4 regions of the Streptomyces sp. NPDC046716 genome follow, and region 1 is predicted to be linked to each of the others. Evidence: riboswitches for the same ligand, from Rfam matches in the RefSeq annotation. Region 1 holds a riboswitch; each other region holds the start of a gene.

Evidence for each region. Region 1 has a riboswitch for cyclic di-AMP ahead of ABZ930_RS39590 (NlpC/P60 family protein). Riboswitches for the same ligand answer to the same signal wherever they lie in the genome.
Region 2: another riboswitch for cyclic di-AMP. It lies ahead of ABZ930_RS28470 (LysM peptidoglycan-binding domain-containing M23 family metallopeptidase); the one in region 1 lies ahead of ABZ930_RS39590 (NlpC/P60 family protein).
Region 3: another riboswitch for cyclic di-AMP. It lies ahead of ABZ930_RS26220 (M23 family metallopeptidase); the one in region 1 lies ahead of ABZ930_RS39590 (NlpC/P60 family protein).
Region 4: another riboswitch for cyclic di-AMP. It lies ahead of ABZ930_RS20355 (M23 family metallopeptidase); the one in region 1 lies ahead of ABZ930_RS39590 (NlpC/P60 family protein).

What each region holds. Positions count from the first base shown of each region.
Region 1 covers NZ_JBEYYU010000100.1:11,884-16,213, reverse strand. The annotation lists gene pcrA (DNA helicase PcrA) at 1-1,870, opposite strand, end outside; cyclic di-AMP (ydaO/yuaA leader) riboswitch at 2,191-2,359, shown strand; gene ABZ930_RS39590 (NlpC/P60 family protein) at 2,367-3,554, shown strand; gene ABZ930_RS39585 (hypothetical protein) at 3,571-3,924, opposite strand; gene ABZ930_RS39580 (C40 family peptidase) at 4,235-4,330, shown strand, end outside.
Region 2 covers NZ_JBEYYU010000044.1:22,703-27,032, forward strand. The annotation lists gene ABZ930_RS28455 (alpha/beta hydrolase) at 1-421, shown strand, start outside; gene ABZ930_RS28460 (TetR/AcrR family transcriptional regulator) at 511-1,128, shown strand; gene ABZ930_RS28465 (SGNH/GDSL hydrolase family protein) at 1,152-1,937, opposite strand; gene ABZ930_RS28470 (LysM peptidoglycan-binding domain-containing M23 family metallopeptidase) at 2,149-2,898, opposite strand; cyclic di-AMP (ydaO/yuaA leader) riboswitch at 2,904-3,075, opposite strand; gene ABZ930_RS28475 (tyrosine-protein phosphatase) at 3,455-4,255, shown strand; gene ABZ930_RS28480 (DUF6126 family protein) at 4,281-4,330, opposite strand, start outside.
Region 3 covers NZ_JBEYYU010000038.1:24,603-28,932, forward strand. The annotation lists gene ABZ930_RS26205 (GNAT family N-acetyltransferase) at 1-86, opposite strand, end outside; gene ABZ930_RS26210 (HPr family phosphocarrier protein) at 286-567, shown strand; gene ABZ930_RS26215 (GntR family transcriptional regulator) at 795-1,481, opposite strand; gene ABZ930_RS26220 (M23 family metallopeptidase) at 1,715-2,503, opposite strand; cyclic di-AMP (ydaO/yuaA leader) riboswitch at 2,516-2,675, opposite strand; gene ABZ930_RS26225 (pitrilysin family protein) at 2,929-4,296, opposite strand; gene ABZ930_RS26230 (pitrilysin family protein) at 4,314-4,330, opposite strand, start outside.
Region 4 covers NZ_JBEYYU010000025.1:97,989-102,318, reverse strand. The annotation lists gene ABZ930_RS20360 (aldo/keto reductase) at 1-800, opposite strand, end outside; gene ABZ930_RS20355 (M23 family metallopeptidase) at 951-1,985, opposite strand; cyclic di-AMP (ydaO/yuaA leader) riboswitch at 1,997-2,133, opposite strand; gene ABZ930_RS20350 (PP2C family protein-serine/threonine phosphatase) at 2,349-3,458, opposite strand; tRNA gene ABZ930_RS20345 (tRNA-Met) at 3,613-3,686, opposite strand; gene ABZ930_RS20340 (alginate lyase family protein) at 3,734-4,330, opposite strand, start outside.

The sequences.
Region 1 (4,330 bases):
AGAGCGTGCCGCCGGAGACCGGGGCCTCTACGCCGTCCTCCTGCGCGCCGTCCTCCTGCGTGCCCTCGTCCGGCGCGGCGGCCGAGTCCTGCTCGAACTCCAGCGCCACGGCGGCGAGTTCCTGGAGGTTCTCGATGCGGGTCTCGTCCTGCGGGTCGGTGGAGGCCTGGAGTTCCGCGAGGTAGCCGGTGCGCTCCAGGACCGCTTCCAGGACCGTCGCCGGGCCCGCGCCCGACTCGACGATCGTGCGCAGGTCCTCCATGAGCGTGTTGAACCGCTTCACCGCGTTCGTCGAGCGGGCCGCCATGCCGTACGCCTCGTCGACGCGACGCAGCGCCTGCGGGAACGAGATCTTCTCGCGCTGCGACAGCGCGTCGATCATCGCCTCGGCGCGGTCGCCGATGCCGCGCTTCGGCACGTTCAGGATCCGGCGCAGCGGGACGGAGTCCTCCGGGTTGGAGAGCACCCGCAGATAGGCCAGGACGTCCCTGACCTCCTTGCGCTCGTAGAAGCGGACGCCGCCGACGACCTTGTACGGCAGTCCTACGCGGATGAAGACCTCTTCGAAGACACGGGACTGCGCGTTCGTCCGGTAGAAGACCGCGACGTCGCCGGACTGGGCGTCGCCCGCGTCCGTGAGGCGGTCGATCTCGTCGGCGATGAACTGGGCCTCGTCGTGCTCGGTGTCCGCGACGTAGCCGGTGATCTGGGCGCCCGCTCCCGCGTTCGTCCACAGGTTCTTGGGGCGGCGGGACTCGTTGCGCTCGATGACCGCGTTCGCCGCCGAGAGGATCGTCTGCGTGGAGCGGTAGTTCTGCTCCAGCATGATCGTCGTCGCGTTCGGATAGTCCTCCTCGAAGTCGAGGATGTTGCGGATCGTGGCGCCGCGGAAGGCGTAGATCGACTGGTCGGCGTCACCGACGACGCACAGCTCGGCCGGGTCCGCGCCCTCGCCGTCCGCCGGGCCCACCAGCTCCTTCACCAGCGCGTACTGCGCGTGGTTGGTGTCCTGGTACTCGTCGACCATGACGTGGCGGAAGCGGCGGTGGTAGTACTCGGCGACGTCCGGGAACGCGCGCAGCAGATTGACCGTCGTCATGATCAGGTCGTCGAAGTCCAGCGCGTTCGCCTCGCGGAGGCGGGACTGGTACATCGCGTAGGCCTGGGCGAGGGTCTTCTCGAAGCCGTCGGCGGCCTGGCCCGCGAAGTCCTCCTCGTCGATCAGCTCGTTCTTCAGGTTGCTGATCTTGGCGCTGAAGGACTTCGGCGGGAACTTCTTCGGGTCCAGATCCAGGTCACGGCAGACCAGGGCCATGAGGCGCTTGCTGTCGGCGGCGTCGTAGATCGAGAAGGAGGACGTGAAGCCCAGCTTCTTGCTCTCGCGGCGCAGGATCCGCACGCACGCGCTGTGGAAGGTGGACACCCACATCGCGTTCGCCCGGGGTCCGACGAGGGCCTCGACGCGCTCCTTCATCTCGCCCGCGGCCTTGTTCGTGAACGTGATCGCGAGGATCTGGCCCGGGTGGGCGCCGCGCTCGGCGAGCAGGTACGCGATGCGGTGCGTCAGGACGCGGGTCTTGCCGGAGCCGGCGCCCGCGACGATGAGCAGGGGCGAGCCGCCGTGGACGACGGCCGCGCGCTGATTCTCGTTCAACCCGTCGAGCAGGGATTCCGGATCCACCGCCGGGCGCGGGGCGCCGTCGCGGTAGTACGCGTCCCTGGCCGGGGGCACGTCGAACTTCCCGCCGAACAGATCGTCCGGGATCGGCTCCGGCGCGCTGTCGTCGACGGGGTCCTCGGGCGGCGGCGGGGGCTGCTCCGCGCCGCTCTGGAGGCTGGCCAGGAAACTGTCGTCAAAGAGGCTGCTCATCGCCGTACGAGTCTAGGCCGCCCCACTGACAGACCGCCGCCGCCTTTGCGATACCGGGGTTCCGCCGCCCCGTGGGGACCGGGCGCGGCGCGTTCCGCATGACGCAGATCACTCGGCCGCGCCCCCTGCCGTCACATCGGCACACAGCCGGATAAAGCGATCGCGAAACCGCCTCCCGGCGCCTCTCCGATCCCCCACCCGCACCAAGGTCACGAAAATGTATCGGGCATATCGCACATCAACCTTCACAGCAGCAACACGAGTTGGCTACGGTGCTGCGCGGGCAGCCCGTCCCCCCGTCCGCGGTCGTCGCGGCGAGCGGGCAGCCCCCGCCGAGTTCCGTACGCCGCGAGGCAGGGAGCCGGGGACCCACCGACCTTGGGGTGAATCGGCTCGGCCGCCCGGCAGCACGGGGCGGCGGACCGTAGGGCAACCTTCCGCAGGCCCGAACCCGACAGCTAACCCGGTAGGCGGATGACGGAAGGAGTCGCCAGCCTTGGCGTCGCACCGCAAGCCGCGCAATCGCTCCCGACTCGCCGGCGGTCTTCGCACGACCCCGGCGATCGGCATCACGACCGCCGCCCTCACCTCCGTCGCCCTGCTCTCGCAGACGGCGCAGGCCGCCCCCGCGCAGCCGGACCGGCCGAGCCTGGAGGAGGTGCAGAAGAAGGTCGACACCCTGTACCGCCAGGCCGAGGTCGCCACGCAGAAGTACAACGCGGCCAAGGAGCAGACCGCCGGCAAGAAGAAGCAGGTCGACCGGCTTCTCGACGACATCGCGCAGCGCACCGAGAAGATGAACAAGGCCCGCCACGAGCTGGGCCGGTTCGCCGCCGAGCAGTACCGCTCGGGCGGGATGAGCAACACCGCGACGATGTTCCTCGCCGACAACCCCGAGGACTACTTCGCGCAGGACCAGCTGCTCAGCCGGATGACGAACGAGCAGAAGAAGGCCGTCGACGACTTCCAGGACGAGCAGCGCAAGACCGCGAAGAAGCGCACCGAGGCCCAGGAGAACCTGCGGCAGCTCTCCACTTCCCAGGACGATCTGCAGAGCTCCAAGCAGGCCGTGCAGACGAAGCTGGCGGACGCCCGTCAGCTGCTGTCGAAGCTGACCGCCGAGGAGAAGGCGCGGCTCGCGCGGATCGCGAAGGCCAAGGAGGAGGCGGCCCGCAAGAAGGCCGCCGAGCTGGCCCAGAAGCAGAAGGAGGCCGAGGAGGCCAAGCGCAAGGAGGCCGAGGAGAAGGCGGCCCAGGAGGGATCGTCCGGCTCCGGCTCGACCGGCTCGGGTTCGTCGGGCTCGGGTTCGTCCTCGTCCGGCTACGCCGCCAAGGCCGCCCAGGCCCTCGCCTTCGCCAAGGCCCAGGAGGGCAAGCCGTACGTGTGGGGCGCCACCGGCCCCGACTCCTACGACTGCTCAGGGCTGACCCAGGCCGCCTGGAAGGCCGCCGGGATCACGCTGCCGCGCACCACCTGGGACCAGGTGGAGGTCGGCACGACGGTCTCGCTCTCCGACATCCAGCCGGGTGACCTGGTGTTCTTCTACGACGACATCAGCCACGTCGGCCTCTACCTCGGCGACGGGATGATGATCCACGCCCCGAAGCCGGGCGCGTACGTGCGCGAGGAGTCCATCTACTACGACGGCACCTCGTCGATCCACAGCGTGGTGCGCCCGGCCTGACGGACGCCGGACCGGATCAGGTCCAGAGCACCGCGATGAAGATGTTCGCGACGGTGAGCGCGCCGACCGTCGCGAACAGCCCCTTCTCGGCCTTCTCCTCGTCCCGCTTCACATAGACGATGCCGAGGATCACGATCAGGATCGCCAGCTTCACGCCGATCTTGATGTTGTTGACGGTGTTGTCGTCGGCCTGATTGAGGCCGACGAGGGCGACACCGGTCACCAGCATGGTCAGGGCGCCGTGCAGCATCGCCTTGTTGAAGCGGGCGGTGCCCTGGCCGATCGCCGACATCTGCGTGAGGAAGCCGCCGAGCAGCGAGGCGATGCCGATGATGTGCAGGCCGACGAAGAGATGGATGAGTACGTCCATGGTTCCGGAGCCTAACGGGACGGACCGGACGCCCCGTCACCGATCCCCCGCGAGCACTCCCGGCCACCGGACTGTCACCCTCTGACGTGATCAACAACAAAGGGAGCAGTTCCGAACAATCCATCACCAACCCGTTACGCCGAGGTTTAGCGTCCTTGCTCAGGTGACCGGCTCCCCACCGCCGCCCGGGCCAGGGGCGGCAGTCGGACACCACCGCCGAGGAGGGTCCGGCGGCGGCCCGTTCCCCCTGTGCGGGCCGTCGCCGGGCGTGTACCGAGGCGGTCGTACGACCGGAAGGACGTGGCGTTTCGTGCCGGCAGCGCATCGCAAGCCCAGGCAGCGCTCGCTCAGCGGCCAGACGGCCCGCACCGCGGCCACCCTCGCCCTCGCCTCCGCGGCGGGCGCC
Region 2 (4,330 bases), on a different contig from region 1:
CCTGGGCGAACTCCAGGGCCGCTTCCCCGCGTCGCCGCTGGTCAGCAATCTGAAGCAGTGGACGTACCCGGTCGCGGACGGCGAGCCTGCCGTCGAGGTCACCATCGCCGAGGACGCCTTCCCCGCGATCTTCGCCGCCGATGTGCCCGCGGAGACGACCTCGGTCCTCGCGGTGGCCCAGCGCCCGCTCGCCGCTGGCGCGTTCGAGGAGAAGGCGACCGCGGCGGCCTGGCGGACCACGCCGTCGTGGGCCGTGATCGCCGGCGCCGACCAGGCGATCAACCCCGAGGTCGAGCGGTTCGGCGCCAGCCGTGCCGGCGCCACCGTCGTCGAGGTGGACGGCGCGTCGCACGCGATCGCCGTCTCCCGCCCGAAGGAGGTCGCCGAGGTGATCCGCACGGCGGTGCGCGCCGCCGGCTGACCCCGCCCGCAGACCGCCGTGCTCGTGCGAGCACGGCGGTCTCGCAGGAGCCGAAGCACCGGATGCCCCGGACGACATAGGGTTGCCCGGTGACCAGAGTCCGGTTGAGCGTTGCCGAACGGCGCGCGGAACTGCTGCGGGCCGCCATCGAGCAGATCGAGGTGCGCGGCGTCGCCGCCGTGCGCATCTCCGACGTGGCCTCGGCGCTGGGGGTGAGCAACGCCCTGGTGCTGTACCACTTCTCGACGAAGGAGAAGCTCGTCTCGGCCGCGTTCACCTACGCCGCCGAGGACGACCTGGCCCGTCTCCACAAACTGCTCGGCCGGCGGACCACGGCGCTCAAGCGGCTGCGCGCGGCGGTGCGCTGGTACGCGCCCACCGGCCAGGCCAAGGGATGGCGGCTGTGGATCGAGGGCTGGGCCGCCGCGCTGCGCGAGCCCGCCCTGCGCGAGGTCGCCCGCGACCTCGACAAGCAGTGGAAGGCGGCTCTCGCCGAGGTCGTCGCCGAAGGCGTGGCGGCCGACGAGTTCAGCTGCCCCGACCCGATGGGTGCGGCGCTGCGCCTGACGGCCCTCCTCGACGGCCTCGCCGTGCAGATGACCACGTACCAGGGCGCCGTGTCCCGGGCCCGCGCCCAGGAATGGGTGGACGAGGCCCTGGCCCGCGAACTGGGCCTGGAGCGCGCCCAGTTGACGTCAGGGCGCTGACTCCCCACTCCCGCGGCGACGGTTCAGGACGCGGATTCCAGCTGCAGCTTGATCTCGTGCGGGTCGAGGAACCCCTTGGCCTGCACCCGGTCGCCGGAGGACTCGCCGCGCAGCCGGCGCCCGATCCAGGGCACCAGGAACTCCCGGGCCCAGTGGATGTCGTCGCGCCGCACCTCGAACGTGCCGCGGGGCGGCAGCAGCGGCCAGGCCTGCTCGGGGTCGGCGGGCACTTCGATACCGAGGGCCTGCGCGGCGCGCAGCGCGACCCGGGTGTGGCCCTCGGCGGCGAGGTGCAGCCGGTCCTCGTCCCAGGCCCTGCGGTCCTGGATGGACTTGAGCGACCACAGGTCGAGCATCGCGCAGCCGTGCCGGTCGGCGATGGCCCGTACGTGCATGTTGTACGTGGCGATCTTGCCGCGCAGATGCTTGAGGACGGCGACGTCGCGGGTGTCGAAGCCGGTGGCGACCAGGACGGTGCCCGCGGCCTCGGTGAGCCGGACCACGGCCTTCTCGAAGCGCTCGGCCACGTCGTCGGGGTCGGTGCCGGGCCGGATGATGTCGTTGCCGCCCGCGACGAAGGTCACCAGGTCCGGGGCGAGCTCGACGGCCCGCGGGATCTGGTGCTCGATGATCTGGTCGATGAGCTTGCCGCGTACGGCGAGGTTCGCGTACTGGAAGGTGTCCTCGGGGGCCCGGTCGTCCAGGAGGACGGCGAGCCGGTCGGCCCAGCCGACGAAGGTCCCGTCGGGGCCGGGGTCCCCGACGCCCTCGGTGAAGCTGTCCCCCACCGCGGCGTACGAGCGGATCAGCCCGCTGTCGTGCGCGTCCGTCGCGTCGGCCGGGTTCACTGCGTCCGTGAGTGCTCTCGATTCGTTTGCCACGACCACACATCTTTCACCCCGAGGTGTGACCTACGCGACCGTAACCAGGGGTTGACGAGTGGTGAGAAAGCACACCCGGCCCCCAGGGAATATCTGGGGGCCGGGTGTGGCGCGTGGGGCGCGTGGGGTGTGCCGGGGGTCAGAGGGTGACGCCGTGGCTCCGCAGGTAGGCGACCGGGTCGACGTCCGAGCCGTAGCTCGCGGTCGTCCGGATCTCGAAGTGCAGGTGCGGTCCGGTGACGTTGCCGGTCGCGCCCGAGAGGCCGATCTGCTGGCCCGCCGTGACCGTCTGGCCGGCGGAGACGCCGACCGAGGAGAGGTGGGCGTACTGGGAGTAGTAGCCGTCGGCGTTCTTGATGACGATCTGGTTGCCGTACGCGCCGCCGTCGCCGGCCGAGACGACGGTGCCGTTGGAGACGGCCTTGATCGGGGTGCCGGTGGCCACCACGAAGTCGGTGCCCGTGTGGTAGCCGCTGGACCACATTGCGCCGGACGAGTGGTACTGGGTGCCGACGGAGCCCTCGACGGGCTTCACGTAGCCGGACCCGGTCGAGGCCGTGCTCGCCCGGGTGGCCGTGGCGGACGTCCCGCTCGCGCCGCCGACGGTGAGCTCGGTGCCGGGCGTGATCAGCGACGCGTTGCCGCCGATGACGCTCTTGTTGTCCTTGTAGAGCTGCTGCCAGCCTCCGTCGACGTTCTGGCTCTTGGCGATCTTCGCCAGGGTGTCGCCGGACTTCACGGTGTACGTGGTGCTGCCGGAGTCCGCGGCCTGCGCCCCGGTGGCGCCGATGAGCGGCAGCGCGAGCGCGGCCCCTCCGACGGTGGCGAGGGCAGCGGCGCGGGTGGCGCGGCGGGTCTTCGGGCGGCGGTGCTTCCCCTGTGCGGGCATGACGCTTTTCCTCTCCGTCGCCTGCGAGGTGAGCTGTCGGGTTCGGACTGGAGATGTCCGGCCGGCCTCCCGGGAAGGGGACCGGCTGCACCCCGAGCCACGTCGGGAAATCCCTCGGCGGCGTACTGCCTGTGGGTCCCCCGCTCCTGCCGTCACGGGTCGTGGTGGGAACTCCGGGCGGCGGCAGGACTAGGCGTTCCGTCCGGTGTGATGGGTGACCGTAAAGCAGCGCAACCGGCCGCGACAAACACCGAATTCGAATTTCGGGGTTTTCTTTGATCAACTGAGGGATTTCTGTGTGACCCTCTGTCGCGCCCGCACCTTTACCAACGCCATACCTGCGGGAATTCCGTCGTCCGGCGGCGACGGGAACCGCCACGCACGGTCACCGCTATGAGCCCGCTCACGCGGCCGTCCGCAATCCCCCTTCACTTGTGGATAGTTGGCGCAGAACTGGATAAATCAGACACATGGTTGCCCGGGGAATCGATGTCGTATCGTCAGGTGCAGGCCCACCGGCGAGCGGCGCCGGAGCGCCCGATTCGGAGGAGCCCCCGTGACGCAGCACGCCCCGTCCACCGAGCCCGAACTGACCGCAGTGCGCAACTTCCGCGATGTGGGCGGCCTGCCGACCGTGGACGGCGGGCGGGTACGGCCCGGCGTGCTCTTCCGCAGCGGCCACCTCGCGCACGCCACCGCCGAGGACGCGGCGTTCCTGTCCACCCTCGGCCTGCACACGGTCTTCGACTTCCGCAACGCGGCGGACCAGAAGCTGGAGGGCGCCGACGTCGAGCTGCCCGGCGTGCGCAACGTGAATCTTCCGCTGACCGACCCGGCCGACGGAGCCGAGTTCTGGAAGATGGTGCGCGACGGCGACATAGACCAACTGCGGACGCTGCTCTCCGACGGACAGGCGGCGCAGCGCATGATCACCTCGTACCGGGCCATCGTCACCGACCGCACCGCCGAGCACAGCCGGGTCCTGCACGCGATGGCCGAGGACAGCATGCCCGCCCTGATGCACTGCGCGGCCGGCAAGGACCGCGCGGGCCTGTCGATCGCCGTGACGCTGCTCGCCGTCGGCGTCGAGCGGGACGCCATCGAGGCGGACTACCTGAAGTCGAACGAGAAGCACCGCCGCTACAAGATCCGCCGCGCCGGCGGCGCCACGGGCGACGCCTACGCGCCCGAGGTCATGGAGCTGCTCGCGCCGCTCTTCGACGCGCGCGCCGAGTATCTGCACGCGGCCTTCGAGACCATCGAGCAGACGTGGGGCACCACCGACCGCTACTTCTCGGAGGGCCTGAAGCTCGGCGCGGCCGACCGCGACCGGCTGCGCGAGCGGCTGGTCGACTGAGACCGGGAGGACCGGCCCGGCGGTCTCAGCGGTTCCCGCCCAGCGTGAACAGCAGGTAGACGAACGCGGCGAAGG
Region 3 (4,330 bases), on a different contig from region 1:
CTGATCCGGGCGGTGCCGCCGTCGCGCAGCACCACGTCGGCCTCCCAGTGGGCGGGATAGGCGTGCCGGTCCGACGGGGTCTCCATGCCGCAAGGGTAGGGCCGACCGCCGGCCGGCGGTCGGGTGCGTGTCGTCGGCTCACGGGTCGCGGCCCGCGCGCGTGGGAGGCAGGCTGAAGAAGGCCGGAGGGCCATGCGCGTACGGGACATGGGTCCGCGTCGGGCACGGGCCACGGTGTGTGAGAATGGTCTAGACAACTGTGAGACACCTGAAGGGCAGCATCACATGGCTGAGCGCCGCGTCAACGTCGGCTGGGCCGAGGGCCTCCACGCCCGTCCCGCCTCCATCTTCGTCCGCGCGGCCACGGCGGCCGGCGTCCCCGTGACGATCGCCAAGGCCGACGGCAACCCCGTCAACGCCGCCTCCATGCTCGCGGTGCTGGGCATGGGCGCCCAGGGCGGCGAGGAGATCGTCCTGGCCTCCGACGCCGAGGGCGCGGACGCCGCGCTCGACCGGCTGGCCAAGCTGGTCGCCGAGGGCCTCGACGAGCTTCCCGAGACCGTCTGACCCCAGCGCCTTTCGACGGAGCCGCGCGTTTCCCCCAGGGAACGCGCGGCTCCGTCGTTTTCTGTCGCGACGGCACTGCGCCCCCTTTCCCGAGCTCCCCGAAATCGACGCACGGCAGAAAGCACAGGGGAAATCAGCCGCGCTGAATGCGGCACAAACAAGGGCAGCGGAAAAGAGGCCGCAGCCCATTCCGCGAATAGTGCACTTCTTTGTATACGGCTCCCCTGTTAATGCTGGAGCCCCGCCGTGTTTACGGGATGTTGCGAAGTCCTCACACGCTCACCCGCGCGCGGGACGCGCAGTCGGTGGGCGGCCGTCGCGCGCTCGGCGTGCTGGGCCGTCAGGGCGCGCGCCCGCTCGGCGTCGCCGCGGGCCACGGCGTCGACGATGGCCCCGTGCTCGGACCAGGACTCGGCCGGCCGGCCCGGGGTCTCGACCGCGTACATCCAGGCGATCTTGTGCCGCAGCTGGGTGAGCAGGGTGATCAGACCGGGGCTGCCGGAGGCCTGGGCGAGCGTCTCGTGGAACCAGCCGCCCAGTGAGCGCAGGTCCTCGTTCTGCCCCCGCCTGGAGCGCTCCTGACCCAGCCTGACCAGGCCGCGCAGCACTTTGAGGTGGGCCTCGGTGCGACGCTGGGCCGCGCGGGCCGCCCCCAGCGGTTCGAGCAGCATGCGGATCTCCAGGAGGTCGGCGGCCTCCTGCTCGGTCGGCTCGGCGACGCACGCGCCCGCGTGCCGGCGCGTGACGACGAACCCTTCCGCCTCCAGGGTGCGCAGCGCCTCACGGACCGGGACGCGCGAGACGCCGTAGCGTCGCGCGAGCAGTTCCTCGGTGAGCCTGCCGCCGCGCTCGTAGACACCCGCGACGATGTCGTCGCGGATCGCCGTGCATACCGAGTGCGCGGGAATGCGCATGACCCGACCTCCGCCTTAATCCCCGCGAAACGCGGTCGATTGACGCCCGTACAAGCGCGATTGACCTCCGGTCAGCGCGCTTGCCCGATGACTCTATTCCACCGCGCTTGAATTTCCGACGGGAGGCCGTAATCCAGGGATATTTTTTGGCCACCGGCGGGTCGATCGGGACAGGCAACGCGAAAGCCCCGGCTCGGTGAGCCGGGGCTTTCGGGCGATGAGGCGGAGCCGCGTCAGACGTTCACGCCGTGCGAGCGCAGGTACGCGACGGGGTCGATGTCCGAACCGTAGTCGGGGCCGGTGCGGGCCTCGAAGTGGAGGTGCGGGCCCGTCACGTTGCCGGTGGCGCCCGAGAGGGCTATCTGCTGGCCCGGGGTGACCGACTGCCCGACGGAGACTCCGATGGACGACAGGTGACCGTACTGGGTGTACGTACCGTCGTTCATCTTGATGACGATGTTGTTGCCGTAGGCGCCGCCCCAGCCGGCCTCGACGACGGTGCCGGAGCCCACGGCGTGCACCGCGGTGCCGCTGGCGGCGTGGAAGTCGATGCCCGTGTGGCTGCCGGAGGACCACAGGCCGCTGCTGGCCTTGTAGGCGGTGGAGACGTACGAGCCGGAGATGGGCGCCACGAAGGAGTTGAGGCGCTTGCGCTCGGCCTCACGGGCGGCGCGCTCCTTGGCCTCGCGCTCCTTCTTGGCCTTCTCCTCGGCCTTGCGCTTGGCCTCCTCGGCCCGCTTCTTGGCCTCGGCCTCCGCCTTCTTCTTCGCGGCGGCCGCGTCGGCGGCCTTCTGCTGGGCGGCGGCCTGGGCGTCGATCTGGTCGGCGAGGGAGTCGCCGATGGAGATGGCCTGCGTCAGGTTGTTCTGCTCCGGGGCCGCGGTGTCCGCGGCGAGCGCCGGAGCGGCGAGGCCACCGACGACACCGGTCGTGGTGAGCGCGGCGACACTCGCGACCTGCGCGGTGGTACGCGTGATGCGGCTCGGACGACGGTGCTTCCCGGTGGCACGGGTGAACGCCATGTGGAGGCTGATCCTTTCCTTCCCTCTCGCCTACCGGGTTAGCTGACGGGTTCGGAGCAGGAAGGTCTCCTACGGGCCTCTCCTTGCGGGAGGAGCCCGATTCACCCCAGGGACTGCGGTGGGTCCCCGGCTCCCCTGGCTCGCGCCATGGGGGACTCGGCGATGACTGTCCGGTGACGCGGGCGCGGCACTGGTGCGGCGGACAGCCGGACCGACGCTAAGCGGGACATCTTTTAATCAACAAACGGATCCCGGCTTTTGTCGCGCATGCCACAGGGCAGACAGGCAACCTCCGCACCATTTCGGACATTTACGAAGCGCGGCGATCGCTTTTGCGCACGTGAGGGACATCACGGACACGACCGAGCCCCGGTGCCCTCGCGGGTCACCGGGGCTCCGGGGCGGTGCGCTCGGGAGCCTCCCGATCAGCCGGTGACCACCGTCACCTCACCGATGCCGAGTGCCTTGACCGGCTCCTCGATCTGCGCGGCGTCCCCCACGAGGATCGTGACCAGACGGTCCGCCGGGAAGGCGTTCACGACCGCCGCCGTGGCCTCCACCGTGCCCGTCTCGGCGAGTTGGCGGTACAGGCGGGCCTGGAAGTCGTCGGGCAGGTGCTGCTCGACCTGGTCGGCGAGGGTGCCCGCGACGTTCGCCGCGGTCTCGAACTTGAGCGGGGCCACGCCCACCAGGTTCTGCACGGCCGTGTCCCGCTCGGCGTCGGTGAGGCCCTCCGCGGCCAGCGTGCGCAGGACCTGCCACAGGTCGTCGAGCGCCGGGCCGGTGTTCGGGGTGTCCACGGAACCGCTGATGGCGAGCATCGCGGCGCCCGTCCCGTCCGGCGCCGAGCGCAGCACCTGGGCGAAGGACCGCACCCCGTAGGTGTAGCCCTTCTCCTCGCGCAGGACCCGGTCCAGGCGCGAGGTGAGGGTGCCGCCGAGGCAGTACGTGCCGAGGATCTGCGCGGCCCACACCCGGTCGTGCTTGTCGGGTCCGATGCGGCCGATCAGCAGCTGCGTCTGCACGGCGCCCGGGCGGTCCACGATGACGACGCGGCCGGTGTCGTCGGCCGTGACGGGCGGCACGGGGCGCGCCTGCGCGGTGTTCCCGGTCCAGGCGCCGAGCGTGTCGGCGAGCAGGCCGTCGAGGTCGACGCCGGTGAGGTCGCCCACCACCACGGCGGTGGCGGTGGCGGGGCGTACGTGCTTCTCGTAGAAGGCGCGCACGGCCGCCGCGTCGATGGCCGCGACGGTCTCCTCGGTGCCCTGGCGCGGGCGCGACATGCGCGCGTCGGCCGGGAAGAGCTGCCTGGAGAGCTCCTTGGCGGCGCGGCGGGCCGGGCTGGCGCTCTCGTGCGGGATCTCGTCGAGGCGGTTGGCCACCAGACGCTCGATCTCGCTGTCGTCGAAGGCGGGCGCCCGCAGGGCGTCGGCCAGCAGGGCGAGTCCCTTGGGGAGCCGGGAGACGGGCACTTCGAGCGAGACCCGGACGCCGGGATGGTCGGCGTGCGCGTCCATGGTGGCGCCGGCCCGCTCCAGTTCGGCCGCGAACTCCTCGGCGGAGTGCTTGTCGGTGCCCTCGTTGAAGGCCCGCGCCATGATCGTGGCGACGCCGTCGAGGCCCTGGGGCTCGGCCTCCAGGGGCGCCTCCAGGTTGACCTCCACGGCGACGACCTGCTGGCCGGGGCGGTGGCAGTGCAGGACGGTGAGGCCGTTGTCCAGCGCGCCGCGCTGCGGGGCGGGGAACGCCCACGGCCTGGCCTCGCCGGGCTGCGGCTGCGGGTGGAAGTCCATGCTCGCGAGCTGCTCGGTCACTGGCCCGCCTCCT
Region 4 (4,330 bases), on a different contig from region 1:
GCGACCTCGGCGTCGTGCGCCTGCGCGACCTCGTCGAGCGCCGCGAGGACCTTCCGGCCGCGCTCGGTCTCCAGGTGACCGCCGGCCTTGTCGGCGCGGATGCTGTCGACGCTGACGCCGGGGCGGTACTTGCCGGTCAGGAAGCCGGAGGCCAGCGCCCAGTACGGGGCCGCGCCCAGGCCCGCGCGCGAGGCGATGTCCTGCCGGGCGCCCTCGTAGGTGTCGCGCGAGACGAGGTTGTAGTGCGGCTGGATGGCCACGTAGCGGGCCAGCCCCTCGCGGTCGGAGAAGTCCAGGGACTCCTGGAGGCGCTCCGGCGAGATGTTGGAGACGGCGATGTGGCGGACCTTGCCGGCCCGCACCAGCTCGTCGAGCGCGCCGATGATCTCCTCGACCGGGATCGTCTCGTCGTCGTCGAAGTGCGTGTAGTAGAGGTCGATGTAGTCGGTGTCGAGGCGGCGCAGCGAGGCGTCGGCGGCGGCCTTGATGTTGTCGCCGCGCAGGCCCTGGAACTCGGGGTGGCGGCCGACCTTGGTGGCGATGACGACGTCGTCGCGGCGGCCGCGGGCCTTGGCCCACCTGCCGATGAGGGTCTCGGACTCGCCGCCCTTGTTGCCCGGCGCCCAGGCCGAGTAGGAGTCGGCGGTGTCGATGAAGTTGCCGCCGCCCGCGACATAGGCGTCGAGCACCTCGAAGCTCGCGGCCTCGTCGGCGGAGAAGCCGAAGACATTGCCGCCGAGGCAGAGCGGGAAGACATCGAGGCCGGAGGAGCCGAGGGGGCGCAGTACGGAAGAAGTCATGCTCCAGTTCAACACCCCTCCGGAGCACGGCATTCCACGTATCCGGCGGTACGCGCCCCAAGGGCAGGCAAAACCGGCGGCCCTGGCGTCGGGGGGTTGCCGCCAGGACCGCCGGAGTTCAGGATGCGAACGGACCGGCCGGCCGGCTTCTCAGGGGGTCAGGCCCCGCTCGCGCAGCCATGCGGCCGGGTCGATGCCGGTGGCGTCCCCGCCCGGGTGGACCTCCAGGTGGAGGTGGGGTCCGGTGACATTGCCGGTGGCGCCCACGCGGCCGATGACATCGCCGGTGGTGACCTTCTGGCCCGCGCTGACGTTGAGCGACGACTGGTGGCAGAACCACAGCTCGGTGCCGTCGTCGAGGGTGATGATCGTGCGGTAGCCGTACGCGCCCGCCCAGCCGGCCTCCGTGACGGTGCCGGAGTGGACCGCGTAGATCGGGGTACCCGTGGAAGCGGCGAAGTCCAGGCCCGTGTGATAGCCGGAGGACCACATGGCGCCGGGCTGCCCGAAGGTGCCGGTGATCGTGTAGGAGGCGACGGGGAGCTTGTAGCTCTTGGCCAGCTTGGCGAGGCGCTCGGCCTCGGCCTTCTTCTTGGCCTCCTCCTCCGCCTTCTTCTTCTCGGCGGCGGCCTTCTTGTCTGCCGCCTCCTTCTTGGCGACGGCCTCGTCGGCGGCCTTCTTGGCGGCGGCCTCCTCGGCCTCCTTCTTCGCGGCGGCGTCGGCGGCGTCCTGCTGGGTCTCGGCCTGGGCCAGGATCCGGGTGCGCAGCGCCTCGCCCGCGTCCGACGTGCCGCTGCCGACCGTGGTGAGCGGGGCGGCGACCGTGGAGTCGGAGCTGTCGGAGCCGTCGGATATGAGCGCGCCGACGCCGGGCAGCGACTTGGCCGCGGGCAGCGAGTCCTTCACCGCCGACAGGTCGGGCATGGAGATGTGGACGGCGGGCTTGCCGCCCTGCGCGGTGGCGATGCCGCCCGCGCCGACGGCGGCGATCACGCCGACGCCCAGAACGGTGGAGCTGCGCGCGAGTCCTCCGCGCTGCCGGGCCACGCGGTGCCGGCCGCGGACGGGGCGGACGGACTCCTCGGTGGGGTTCCACTCCTCCCAGCTCTCCGGCTGGGGGCCGAACGCTTCGTTCGACGGGTCCTTCAGTGAGGAGAACTCGGGGGCAGGCCGGTTCGACGCCACGGGGGCGCTCTCCTTTCCTTCCTTCTCGCCTACCGGGTTAGCTGACGGGTTCGGAGCAGGAAGGTCTCCTACGAGCACCCAAAGATGCCCGATTCACCCCAAGTTGGTGGTTCCCCGGCTCCCTTGCGGGATTAAGCGCGTGCGCGCGGAGCCGTCGCTGGTGACGGCTGGGACGACCGCGCTGCGTTATCGAACGTTAATAGACAGCCGACAGTAATTCCAAGCTGTTCCTACTGATCGTTCACGTCTTTGGCCAGGATTTAACGGGTCAAGGCCGGTCGGAACGGGTCGACTTGACCGATGCTGTGAACCGGCCACTTCTCTGACGGTTCGTCAATTGTTATCCGGAACATCTGCGGAGAGTCACGGCCGCCGCACCGCGAGGAGCGCCATGTCGTCCGTCGCGCCGCCACCGGTGTGCGCGCGCACCTCCCCGGCGAGGGCCAGCAGCAGCTCCTCGGGCCCGGGGAAGATCCGCCCGGCCAGCCGGGCCGCCGGATCGTAGAAGACGCCCGCGGCGTCGCGCGCCTCGGAGAGCCCGTCGGTGTAGAGCAGCAGCGTGGTCCCGGCGGGGAACTCGGCCTCGACGACCCGGTCAGGCCAGCTCCCGAGCTCCCCCATGCCGAGCGGCAGCGCCCCCACCCCGTCGACGACGGGGATCATCCGGACGGTGCCGTCGTCCAGCAGCAGGATCGGCTCGGGATGGCCGCGGTTGACGATGCGGACGCGGTGCTCGCCGTGCGGGATCTCGGCGAGCACGGCGGTGGTGAAGCCCTCGAAGTCGTCGATGCCGTCCCGCCGGGTGCCCTCGCGGGCCAGCGCCCGCTCCAGGCGCAGGGCGACCGCCTCCAGGCTGCCCTCCTGCTCGGCGGCCTCCCGGAACGCCCCGATGACGACGGCGACGGCGGAGACCGCGCCCATGCCCTTGCCGCGCACGTCACCGACGATGATGCGGACCCCGTGCGGGGTGTCCTGGACGGCGTACAGGTCACCGCCGATGAAGGCGCCGGCCTGCGCGGCCTCGTAGCGCGCGGCGATGGCGAGACCGGCGATCCGGTCGGCCGGTTCGGGCAGTACGGCGAACTGGGCGGCCTGCGCGATCCGCCGGGCGGAGTCCAGCTGCTCGTTGCTGCGCCGCACGATCTGGTTGATGAAGCAGGCGAGCACGCAGACGGTGGCCACGGTGGTCATCTCGGTGACGATGTCGGTGCCGACCCGGTGCGTGTATCTGAAGTGGACGACGAGGATGGCGAGGACCGATCCGAGCCCGGCCAGGATCGTGCTGCGCAGCGGGAAGAACGGGGCGGCTACCAACGGTGCGGCGCTGAACAGCGGGGCGCCGGAGAAGCCGGAGGGGGTGACGTACTCGTACAGGGCGCCGCCGAGGATCAGCAGGACCGGCAGCGCCCGCAGGAACCACCGGGTGCCGGCGGCGTCCGCCACCGATCTGTGCCGCCCTCCGCGCTTCCCCACCGTTGGTCTCCTGCCACGTCCGCGCCCGGTTTCCGGCGTCTCGTCAAGGGTTCCCGGGGAGGGCGGCCGCGGCGACCTGGTGTGGGCCGTACGGGGGACGCCCGCGCAAAAGCCGAGGCCGGAATCTCTGGGAGATTCCGGCCTCGGCTGTCAGTAGCGGGGACAGGATTTGAACCTGCGACCTCTGGGTTATGAGCCCAGCGAGCTACCGAGCTGCTCCACCCCGCGTCGGTGAACCTGACTCTACGCCATCGGGGGGAGAGAACGCGAATCCGTCAGGCGGCGGTGGCGTGGGTCAGGGTTTCCCAGGCCACGAAGAGGTCGTCGGTTCCCTCCGGCCGCTCCTTGCGGGTCAGCTTCTCGGTCTGCGGAAGTTCCATCTTCAGGCGGCCGCGCAGATGGCTGAGGCCGACCTCGGTGTCGGGCCCCATGTCGCGCTGCACCTTGCCGCCGCACAGCCAGGACGGGGCGGCGGCGCCGAGCTGGTACTTGGAGTGGAACTCCAGCGCGGCCCTGAGCCGGTCCTTCACCTCGCCGTACAGATCGACGCCCTGGTGCCAGGCGGTCTCGGCGATGTGCGAGGTGGCGGCCAGCGAGTAGCTGGCGTGCTTGAAGTTGCGGCAGGTCTCCTGGGCGAGGCCGTCCTTGAACGTGGTCTGCCCGAACCAGTACGTCTGGAGCTTCGCCGGGGTGTCGATGCCGCTGCCCTCGGGCTTGACCGGCAGCGGGCCGTCGGAGGAGAGGTAGAAGTAGGCGGGCACCCGCGCGCGGAAGTGGTGCACGGCCTTGTCGAAGGCGCTGTGGTCGTTGAGGTAGACCGCCATGTTCATGGTGGCGTCGGCCATGACCAGGTCCCAGTTGCCGTTGAAGTC